One region of the Ectothiorhodospira sp. PHS-1 genome, then DNA from elsewhere that is predicted to be linked to it. Evidence: predicted binding sites of a transcription regulator. Region 1 holds the regulator's gene; the other holds the start of a gene.
The links. Region 1 encodes sigma-54, which starts transcription at its own class of promoters, with help from an activator protein. Its sites were predicted from a motif close to TGGCANGNTNCNTGCTT; they were not measured.
Positions count from the first base shown of each region.

Region 1 (4,523 bases):
GCATGCAGGGCCACGGTTTTGCCCGACCCGGAAAGCCCGCTGACGATGATGAGTTTCATGAGTCGCTCTGCATCTGACGCCGCTGGCGGGCGGAAAGATCGTCGGCGGCAATGTAGCCGCGCAGCCGCAGCAGGTGATTGCGCACCGCCGCCTCCACCATGACCGCCAGGTTACGGCCGGAGGCCACGGGCAGGGTGATGACGGGAACCTGCAGTCCCAGTACCTCCCGGCTGCATCGTCCCCCATGAAGGCGATCGATGTCGGCGGACGTCACGTCGACCTGGTCTTTCAGGTCGATGATCAGGCGCAGGTACTTGCTGCTCTTGATGGCACTGTCACCGTACATGGCACGAATGTTCAGGACGCCCAGTCCTCTGACCTCCAGGAAGTTTTCCAGCACTGGCGGACAGGTGCCCCGCAGGATGTCCGGGGCGATGCGGGCAAATTCGGGTGCATCGTCAGCAATCAGACGGTGTCCGCGGCTGATGAGTTCCAGGGCCAGCTCGCTCTTGCCGATGGCGCTTTCCCCCGTCAGCAGCACCCCGATGCCCAGCACTTCCATGAAGACACCGTGCAGGGTGATGGTCTCCGCCAGCTTGTCGCTGAAGAAATAGCGCAGGATATTGATGATTTCGTGGCTGTGCAGGGCAGTGGAGAGCAGGGGGACGGCCTGTTTGTCCGCCAGGGCGCACAGTTCCGGCTGAACCGCCAGACCGTCGGTGACGATCAGGAGGGCCGCCGTGCCGTTCACCAGCTGTTCCAGGATGTCCCGCTGGGAGTTCTTGCGCAGGTTCCACAGGTAGCGCATCTCGTCCGGACCCAGCACCTGGATCTGGTTGGGATGGATGATGTTCAGGTGTCCGACCAGTGAGGTACTGCCGTGAGGCGTGGCCTGGTGAGCGATCCGGCGTTCCCTGCCCTGATGACCGGCCACCCAGCGCAGGGCCAGGCGTTCTCCCATGGCCTCGACGACGTGATGGACGGTAAGGGGGGGCGTGGTCACGGTGAGTCTGGGCTTTCGGTATCCCAGTGGTGTACCAGCTCCAGCAGGTCTTCCGGTCCTTTGGCGCTACGCAGTCGGGCCAGGGTCTCCGGATCGGAGAACATGCGCGCGAGCAATGCGAGGATCTGCAGGTGTTCGTCGGTACATTCGGTCGGCACCACCAGGGCAAACAGGATGTCCACCGGTTCGCTGTCCGGGGCGTCGTAGTCCACGCCCTTGCCCAGCTTGAGCAGGGCGGCACAGGCCTCGTCGGCTCCGGCCAGCCGGCCGTGGGGGATGGCGACGCCATGCCCCAGGCCGGTGCTGCCCAGGCGTTCCCGGGCCAGCAGGCTGTCGAAGATCTCTCCCTGGGTCAGCCTGGGCAGGTGGCTCGAAAGCATGTCACCCAGCATCTCCAGAGCACGTTTCTTGCTGCTGACGTCCGGCAGACAGCAGACGCGCTCCGAAGCGAGAAGATCACCGATGTTCATGGATATCTCACCCGATGTGGTTACGGTGGGAGCCTTCGGCGCGGTGATGGTCCTTGAGCTTCTCCTTGTGCTTGACCACCTGACGGTCCAGTTTGTCGACCAGGGCGTCAATGGCTGCGTACATGTCGGCATGGCTGGCGTCGGCAAAGATGGTGTTGCCGCTGACCAGCATGTTGGCTTCCGCCTTCTGCTGCAGTTTCTCCACGGTCAGGACCACATGTACGTCGATGACGTTGTCGAAATGGCGCTCCAGGCGCTGGAACTTGTCATTGACATAGTCGCGCAGGGCGTCGGTCAGGTCCACGTGGTGACCGGTGAGGTTGATCTGCATGAGGTGACTCCTTGGTTTGAAATGTGAAAGTGAAGCTGAGGCCTGGTTGTGGATTCAGACGAGGCGCTTGCGTTCGTTGGATGGCGGGATCGCCATGGCCTCGCGATACTTGGCAACGGTGCGCCTCGCTACCTGGATGCCCCGGTCCACCAGGATCTGGGCAATCTTGCTGTCACTCAGGGGCTTGCCCTGGGGTTCTTCGGCAATCAGTTTGCGAATCATGGCACGGATGGCCGTGGCGGAGCACTCACCGCCGTCGGACGTCCCCACGTGGCTGGAGAAGAAATACTTGAATTCGTAAATCCCTCTCGGGGTGTGCATGTACTTCTGGGTGGTGACGCGGGAGATGGTGGATTCGTGCATCTCCAGTTGCTCGGCGATATCCCGCAGCACCAGGGGTTTCATGGCTTCGTCACCGTGTTCCAGAAAGGCGCGCTGATGTTCCACGATGGCGGTGCCCACACGCAGCAGGGTCTCGTTGCGGCTTTGCAGGCTTTTGATGAACCAGCGGGCCTCCTGCAGGCTATTGCGCAGGTAGATATTGTCCTGGCTGGAATCGGCCCGTCGCACAAAGCTGGCATAAAGTGGGTTGACCCGCAACCGGGGCGCGACTTCCGGATTCAGTTCCACCTGCCAGAATCCCTCGCGCTTGCGCACGAAGACATCGGGAATGATGTATTCCGGTGCGCTGGAACTGATCAGGGTGCCCGGGCGGGGATTCAGGCTCTGGATCAGCGAGATCACCACCTGCAATTCGCCGTCAGCCAGCCCCAGTCGGCGCTGGACCCCCTTGAAGTCGCGGGTGCCCAGGGCTTCCAGGTGATCACGCACCAGGGTTCTGGCCTCGGCCAGCCAGGGCGTCTCCGGCGCGAACTGCTCCAGTTGCAGCAACAGGCACTCGGCAAGATCCCGTGCACCCACGCCCACGGGATCCAGGTGCTGGACCATGCGCAACACGGCTTCCACCTCATCCAGCTCCAGTTCCATCTCCTGATCCTGGGCCAGGCCGGCGTGGATCTGCTCGATGGGTTCGGCCAGGTAGCCGTCATCGTTGATGGCATCGATGATGGTCATGGCGATGACCTGGTCCCGCTCGCTCAGGGGCGACAGGTTGATCTGCCAAAGCAGGTGGTCACGCAGGTCTTCGCCGGGTGCACTCTGATTCTCGAACAGGTCGCGACCGTCGTTGTCCATCTGGCCGCCGCCGGCGGTCGGCATGTCGTAGAGGTCTTCCCAGTTGCTGTCCACGGGCAGTTCCTCGGGAATGGTTTCCGCGGATTCGCTGGTGTTGTCCCGTTCGGCGGGCTCGTCGAATTCCCGGCTCTCCGCATCCTTGTCGGCGCTATCGGCGCCGGGGGCCATGCCTTCAGGTTGGGTGGCTTCATCCATGCCGGTATCCAGGTCGGCATCCGCGCCTTCCAGGGCTTCCAGCATCGGGTTGGTCTCCAGCGTTTCCTGGATCTGGGCCTGGAGCTCCAATGTGGACAGCTGCAGCAGCCGGATGGCCTGCTGCAGCTGCGGTGTCATGGTAAGGCTCTGGCCGAGACGGAGCTGGACAGAAGGTTTCAGCATAGGATGTGGCGTGCCACCGGAGTCGTCAGGCAGGAGTTGAAGGGTCCGGGCAGTACTGACGGTGCCTTGCCGTCATGTGCCGGGTCTGTCATCCGGATTATACGTCCTGGCACGAAAAATGTGACCCAGTGTGGGGAAACCATGCGTTGGCTCAAAAACTCTACCTTCATAGTCGGAAATGATCGCCCAGGTAGACCCGCCTGACCTGGGGGTCTGCCAGCACCACTTCCGGCGGCCCCTCGCTGATCAGGTGTCCGTCGCTCAGGATATAGGCGCGATTGCAGATGCCCAGGGTTTCACGGACGTTGTGATCGGTGATCAGTACCCCGATATTCCGGGAGACCAGATGGGTGATGATGCGCTGAATTTCGATCACGGAGATGGGGTCTACCCCGGCAAAGGGCTCATCAAGCAGGATGAAGGCCGGTTCGGTGGCCAGGGCGCGGGCGATTTCCACCCGCCGCCGCTCACCCCCCGAGAGGCTGATGCCCAGGCTCTCGCGGATATGCATGATCTGAAACTCTTCCAGCAGGGATTCCATGTGCTCATGGCGCTGGCCGCGGCTGAGGTCGCGGCGTGTTTCCAGCACGGCAAGCAGGTTGTCTTCCACCGACAACTTGCGAAAAACCGAGGCCTCCTGGGGCAGATAGCCGATGCCCAACTGGGCGCGGGCATGCATGGGCAGGGGGGTGATATCCCTGCCGTCCAGTTCGATGCGCCCGCCGTCGCAGGGGATGAGACCGACGATCATGTAAAAACAGGTGGTCTTGCCGGCGCCGTTGGGACCCAGCAGGCCCACGACCTCACCGCTGTTCACCTGCAGTGATACACCGTCCACCGGCTTGCGGGCGCGGTACTGCTTGACCAGGTCGTGGGTCTGCAGACGACTCATGGCGTCCCCTCGACAGGGGCGGGAGGCTGTTCCCTGGGCGTGAAGATGGCCTCGACACGGCCGGTGTCCCCGGTGCGGGCCTCCAGCGTGGCCGTGCGCAGGTCATAGGTGATGCGGCTGCCCCGGAACTCGTCCGTGCCCTGTCGCACGCGGGCATTGCCGCTCAGCTCCATGCGTTGCTCGTTGGGGAGGAACTCCATCCGCGCGGCTTCGGCCCGGACTTCCCGCCCCTGTGGATCCAGTGTGTTCAGGGTG
Region 1 covers NZ_AGBG01000003.1:17,831-22,353, forward strand. Annotated here, with positions in the region: gene rapZ (RNase adapter RapZ) at 1-59, opposite strand, end outside; gene hprK (HPr(Ser) kinase/phosphatase) at 56-1,003, opposite strand; gene ECTPHS_RS01645 (PTS sugar transporter subunit IIA) at 1,000-1,473, opposite strand; gene hpf (ribosome hibernation-promoting factor, HPF/YfiA family) at 1,481-1,804, opposite strand; gene ECTPHS_RS01655 (RNA polymerase factor sigma-54) at 1,859-3,376, opposite strand; gene lptB (LPS export ABC transporter ATP-binding protein) at 3,543-4,268, opposite strand; gene lptA (lipopolysaccharide transport periplasmic protein LptA) at 4,265-4,523, opposite strand, start outside.

Region 2 (4,523 bases), on a different contig from region 1:
AGGCCCTGACCAATCTGCTGAGAAACGCCCTCCATGCCGCGAGGGGGCAGGTGCGGGTGTCCTGGGACATCGTTGATGGCCGGCTGGAACTGCGGGTGGACGATGACGGACCGGGTATCGATCCGGCCCACCGCAGTCGATTGTTCGAACCCTTTTTCACCACCAAGTCAGTGGGTCGTGGTACCGGTCTTGGGCTGTCCGTTGCCCATGGTGCGGTGACGGAACACCAGGGGGAGATCCAGGTGGAGGATAGCCCCCTGGGGGGCGCCAGGCTGGTGATCCGTCTGCCGCTGGAGCGTATCGATGAGCCATGATGTCTCCAAGTCCCCGCCGGGTCTGGTGCTGGTGGTGGAGGATGATCCGGCCCATCGGGAACTGGTGCTGGATGAGCTGGCGGACGCCGGGCTGGCGGCGCGAGGAGTGGAGGATGTGGTCTCGGCGCAGGGGATCCTTTCAACCCGTCCCGTGGATCTGGTGCTCAGTGACCTGCGCCTGCCCGGCGAGGATGGACTCGCCCTGCTTGCCCACTGCCGGCGCCTGCCCCTGCCCCCGGCCTTCATCATGCTGACCGCCTTCGGCACGATCCCCCAGGCCGTGGAAGCCCTCAAGCTGGGTGCCGATGACTTTCTCACCAAGCCGGTGGACCTGGATCATCTGGTCATTCGGGTGCGCCGGGCCTTGCGCAACCGCCACCTGCAGGCGGAAGTGCAGCGCTATCAGGCCCTGCTGCGGGCCGATGATTTTCACGGCCTGATCGGCAGCAGTCCGCCCATGCAGGCCCTCTATGAGCAGGTGCGCCGGATTGCCCGGGCCTCCGGGCCGGTGCTGGTGACGGGGGAATCCGGGACCGGCAAGGAGCTGGTGGCCCGGGCCATCCACGCGGAAAGCGACCGCTCCGGGGGCGCCTTTGTGGCCATCAACTGCGCCGGCATTCCCGGCGAACTGATGGAGAGCGAGCTGTTTGGGCACGCGGCAGGTGCCTTCAGTGGTGCCAGGGAAGCCCGACGGGGGTTGTTTGCCGAAGCCCACGGCGGCACCCTGTTGCTGGACGAGATCGGTGAGATGCCCATGGCCATGCAGGCAAAGCTGCTGCGCGTGCTGCAGGATGGCCGGGTCCGCCCCGTGGGTGGCAATCATGAAATCGACGCCAATGTGCGGGTGGTGGCCGCTACTCACCGGGATCTGGAGCCCATGATCCGGGCGCGGCAATTTCGTGAGGACCTGTTCTACCGCCTGGAAACCTTTCGCCTGCAGGTCCCTCCCCTGCGGGAGCGGGGCGAGGATATCGACCGTCTGGCGGCGCGTCTGCTGGCCCGCTTCAGCACCGCCATGGACCGTGATATCCGTGGTATCTCGCCCGAGGCCATGCGTCGTCTGCGGCTTCATGGTTTTCCCGGCAATGTGCGGGAGCTGACCAACCTGATGGAAAGGGCGGTGACCTTTTGCCGCGGCGACACCATCGAGGTGCGCGATCTGCCGGAGCGTCTGGATCCGGCCCGGGAGGATGCCGGCAAGACCGGCGTGTTGTCGGCGGTGTGGTCCGATGACGAACCCATGCCGACCCTGGCGGAGGTGGAATCCCGGTATATCCATTGGGTGCTGCGGCGACTGGACGGCAACAAGCGCCAGGCGGCCCGGGTGCTCGGCATCGGTCGCCGGACCCTGTATCGACGTCTGGGCGAAACGGAAGAGGCACCCATGGGCAAGGAGATATCCGACGACCAGGATCACTGATGCCAACGTCTCATGGTCACCGGCCGGCGAACAGTCGAATAGCGTTGTGTCCCTGGCGCACGTGGCAGACTGGCCCATGTGTCATCATGACTCACCTGGACAAGCCATGGGCCTCACCGGCTATCCGATTTTTAATCAAATTAAATCAAATGGTTATGATCTTCATGGTGCATGTCTCCATGGTTGGCACGATGTCTGCAAAAGTCACCGTGACATTCAACGAACCAAAAGGAGACGCCCCATGAAGCGCACTTTCCTTCACAGCCTGCCCATCGCCCTGACCACCGCCCTGCTTATCGGCGCCGGTTCCCATGCCATGGCCCAGCAGCAGGAAGGCAATTTCGGCGCCCAGCCGCCGGCGGGAATGGAACAGCAGGGTGCCACGGTGGATCCGCATACCCTGGACCGTTTCGTGGATGCCTTTGTGTCAGTGCAGCATATCCGGGATGATTTTGCCCGCAAGCTCGAAGACGTGAGTGACGAGGCCGAGGCCCAGGCCCTGCAGCAGGAAGCCCAGGAAGAAATGATCACCGCCGTGCAGGATGAAGGCATGAGCGTGGAAGAGTACAACCAGGTGGCCATGACCCTGCAGAGCGATCCGGCCATGTTGCAGCAGGTCCAGGAGATGGCGGCTGAACGGATGTAGCCCGTTTTATCGGGAGGGTGTGAATCCTCCTCCACTACGCGACTCTGCCGGAGGAGGCATTTGCCTCCTCCGGCCTGGTGGAAGTTCTTATCAGGACTTACGCTTCAGTGCTTTCCACAGGCCCGATTGTTCCCAGTCCTCGATCCACGGGATGATCCGGTCGGCTTCCATGGGGCGTGCAATACCAAAACCCTGGACCGTCGGGCACCCCATCTTCATCAGTACGCGGGCATGGCGTTCCGTTTCCACGCCTTCGGCAACCGCTTCCAACTGAAAGGAAATGGCCAGACTGACGACGCTTTCCACGATGCTGAAATCCTCGGGATCTTCGAGCATGTCACCCACGAAGCCCTTGTCGATCTTGAGCGTGTCCAGTGCCAGGCGTCGCAGATGGACCAGGGAGGAATAGCCGGTACCGAAATCGTCCAGCGCGAACCTGACCCCCAGCGTACGGCAGTCCTGCATTGCCAGTGCCGCCATTTGCCAGTCTTCGACGGCGGCGCTTTCCAGAATCTCGATCTCCAGATCGCCCGGGGCCAGTTGGGGATGGTTGAGCAGCATGTCGGCCAGTTTGCTGGCAAATCCGTGCTGAAGCAGGTGTGGCGCGGCGACATTGACGCTAACGGCAATGTTCCTGCCGTTCATTTTCCAGCTACTCATCTGGCGTAATGCCTCGGTCAACACCCAGTCACCCACCTGAAACTCCAGATCCGTGCCGATGATCCGGGGTAGAAATTCGGCCGGGGACAAGATTCCCCGTTCGGGATGACGCCATCGGATCAGTGCCTCCACGCCCCTGACGCAACCACTTCTGAGGTCCACTTTGGGCTGGTAGAAGAGCACAAATTCACCTTGTTTCACGCCCTGATGGATGCGCTGCCTTTGCTCGCGCAGTTCGTCCATCATCCGGGCGTGGGACGTATCGAAGATGTGGAAGGCGCCTCGGCCTTTCTGCTTGGCCAGGAACATGGCGTGATGGGAGTGACGCAGCAGGGTATCCGCATCAACGTCCGGAAGTGAGAGTGCGATACCCATACTGGCGGTGAGGCTGATATCACCATGCTCACTGTCCATGGGCTGGACAAAGCCGGAGTGGAGTTTGCGGATGATGGCATGAATTTGCTCGGGATCCGTAAGCGAGTGGATGATGATCACGAACTCGTCTCCGCCCAGGCGAGAAACCGTATCAGCCTCACGCAATGCGTCCTGCAGACGCCTTGCAATACGGCCCAGGATTTGATCGCCGGCCTGATGACCCAGTCGTTCATTGATGGCGACAAAATCATCGATGTCCAGAGTGATCAGGGCCAGATGGAGGCCTTGGCGTTGATGATAAGCCAGGGCCTGGTGGAGGCGATCCATCAGCAGATGGCGGTTGGGTAGTCCTGTCAGCGGGTCATAATGGGCCAGAAAGGCGATGCGTTCATCGGCCTGCTTTTTGTCGGTTAGATCGCTGAATACCGCCACATAGTCATGTTCGCCATCCTCCCCCGGCACCCGACTGATGGCGGTCCATTGAGGGTACTCTTCACCGTTCTTGCGACGATTCCTGATTTCTCCCTGCCAGGTGCCCGTTTGGATGATGTCCCACCACATGGCGCGGTAGAAATCTGCGTCATGCCGGCCGGATTTGAGCATGCGGGGATTGTTGCCGACGGCTTCCTGGGCCGTGTAGCCGGTAATCTGCGTGAATGCCCGGTTCACCGACAGAATCCTGGCCTGGGCATCGGTAATGATGATGCCTTCCTGGGCATTGTCCATGGCCCTGGCGATGCGGGCCAGATCCCGGGTACGGGTCTCCAGTGCTGTCTGGATCTGTTTGATCAGGGTGATATCCGTATGGGCCCCCAGCATGCGCACGGGGCGTCCCTGGTCATCACGGACGACCATGCCGCGGCAACGGATCCACAGTGTCGAACCGTTCCGATGGGTATAGCGGACGACCTGGTCAAAGGGACAGGCGGGATCGGCGAAATGTCTTTCCAGCGCCTGCTGGACGGACTTCATGTCATCCGGGTGAACCAGTGACTGCCATTCACTGGCCAACGGCTGCTTGCCGGCCGGATCGTAGCCCATCATGGTCCAGAAGCGGTCACTCATCCACTCATGTTCCGGATGTTCCAAATCCCAGAACCAGATGCCG
Region 2 covers NZ_AGBG01000013.1:49,002-53,524, reverse strand. Annotated here, with positions in the region: gene ECTPHS_RS07415 (sensor histidine kinase) at 1-314, shown strand, start outside; gene ECTPHS_RS07410 (sigma-54 dependent transcriptional regulator) at 304-1,734, shown strand; gene ECTPHS_RS07405 (DUF4168 domain-containing protein) at 1,976-2,380, shown strand; gene ECTPHS_RS07400 (GGDEF domain-containing phosphodiesterase) at 2,471-4,523, opposite strand, start outside.
Region 2: a site for sigma-54 is predicted at 1,919-1,935, ahead of ECTPHS_RS07405 (DUF4168 domain-containing protein). Genes of this name have one in related genera too.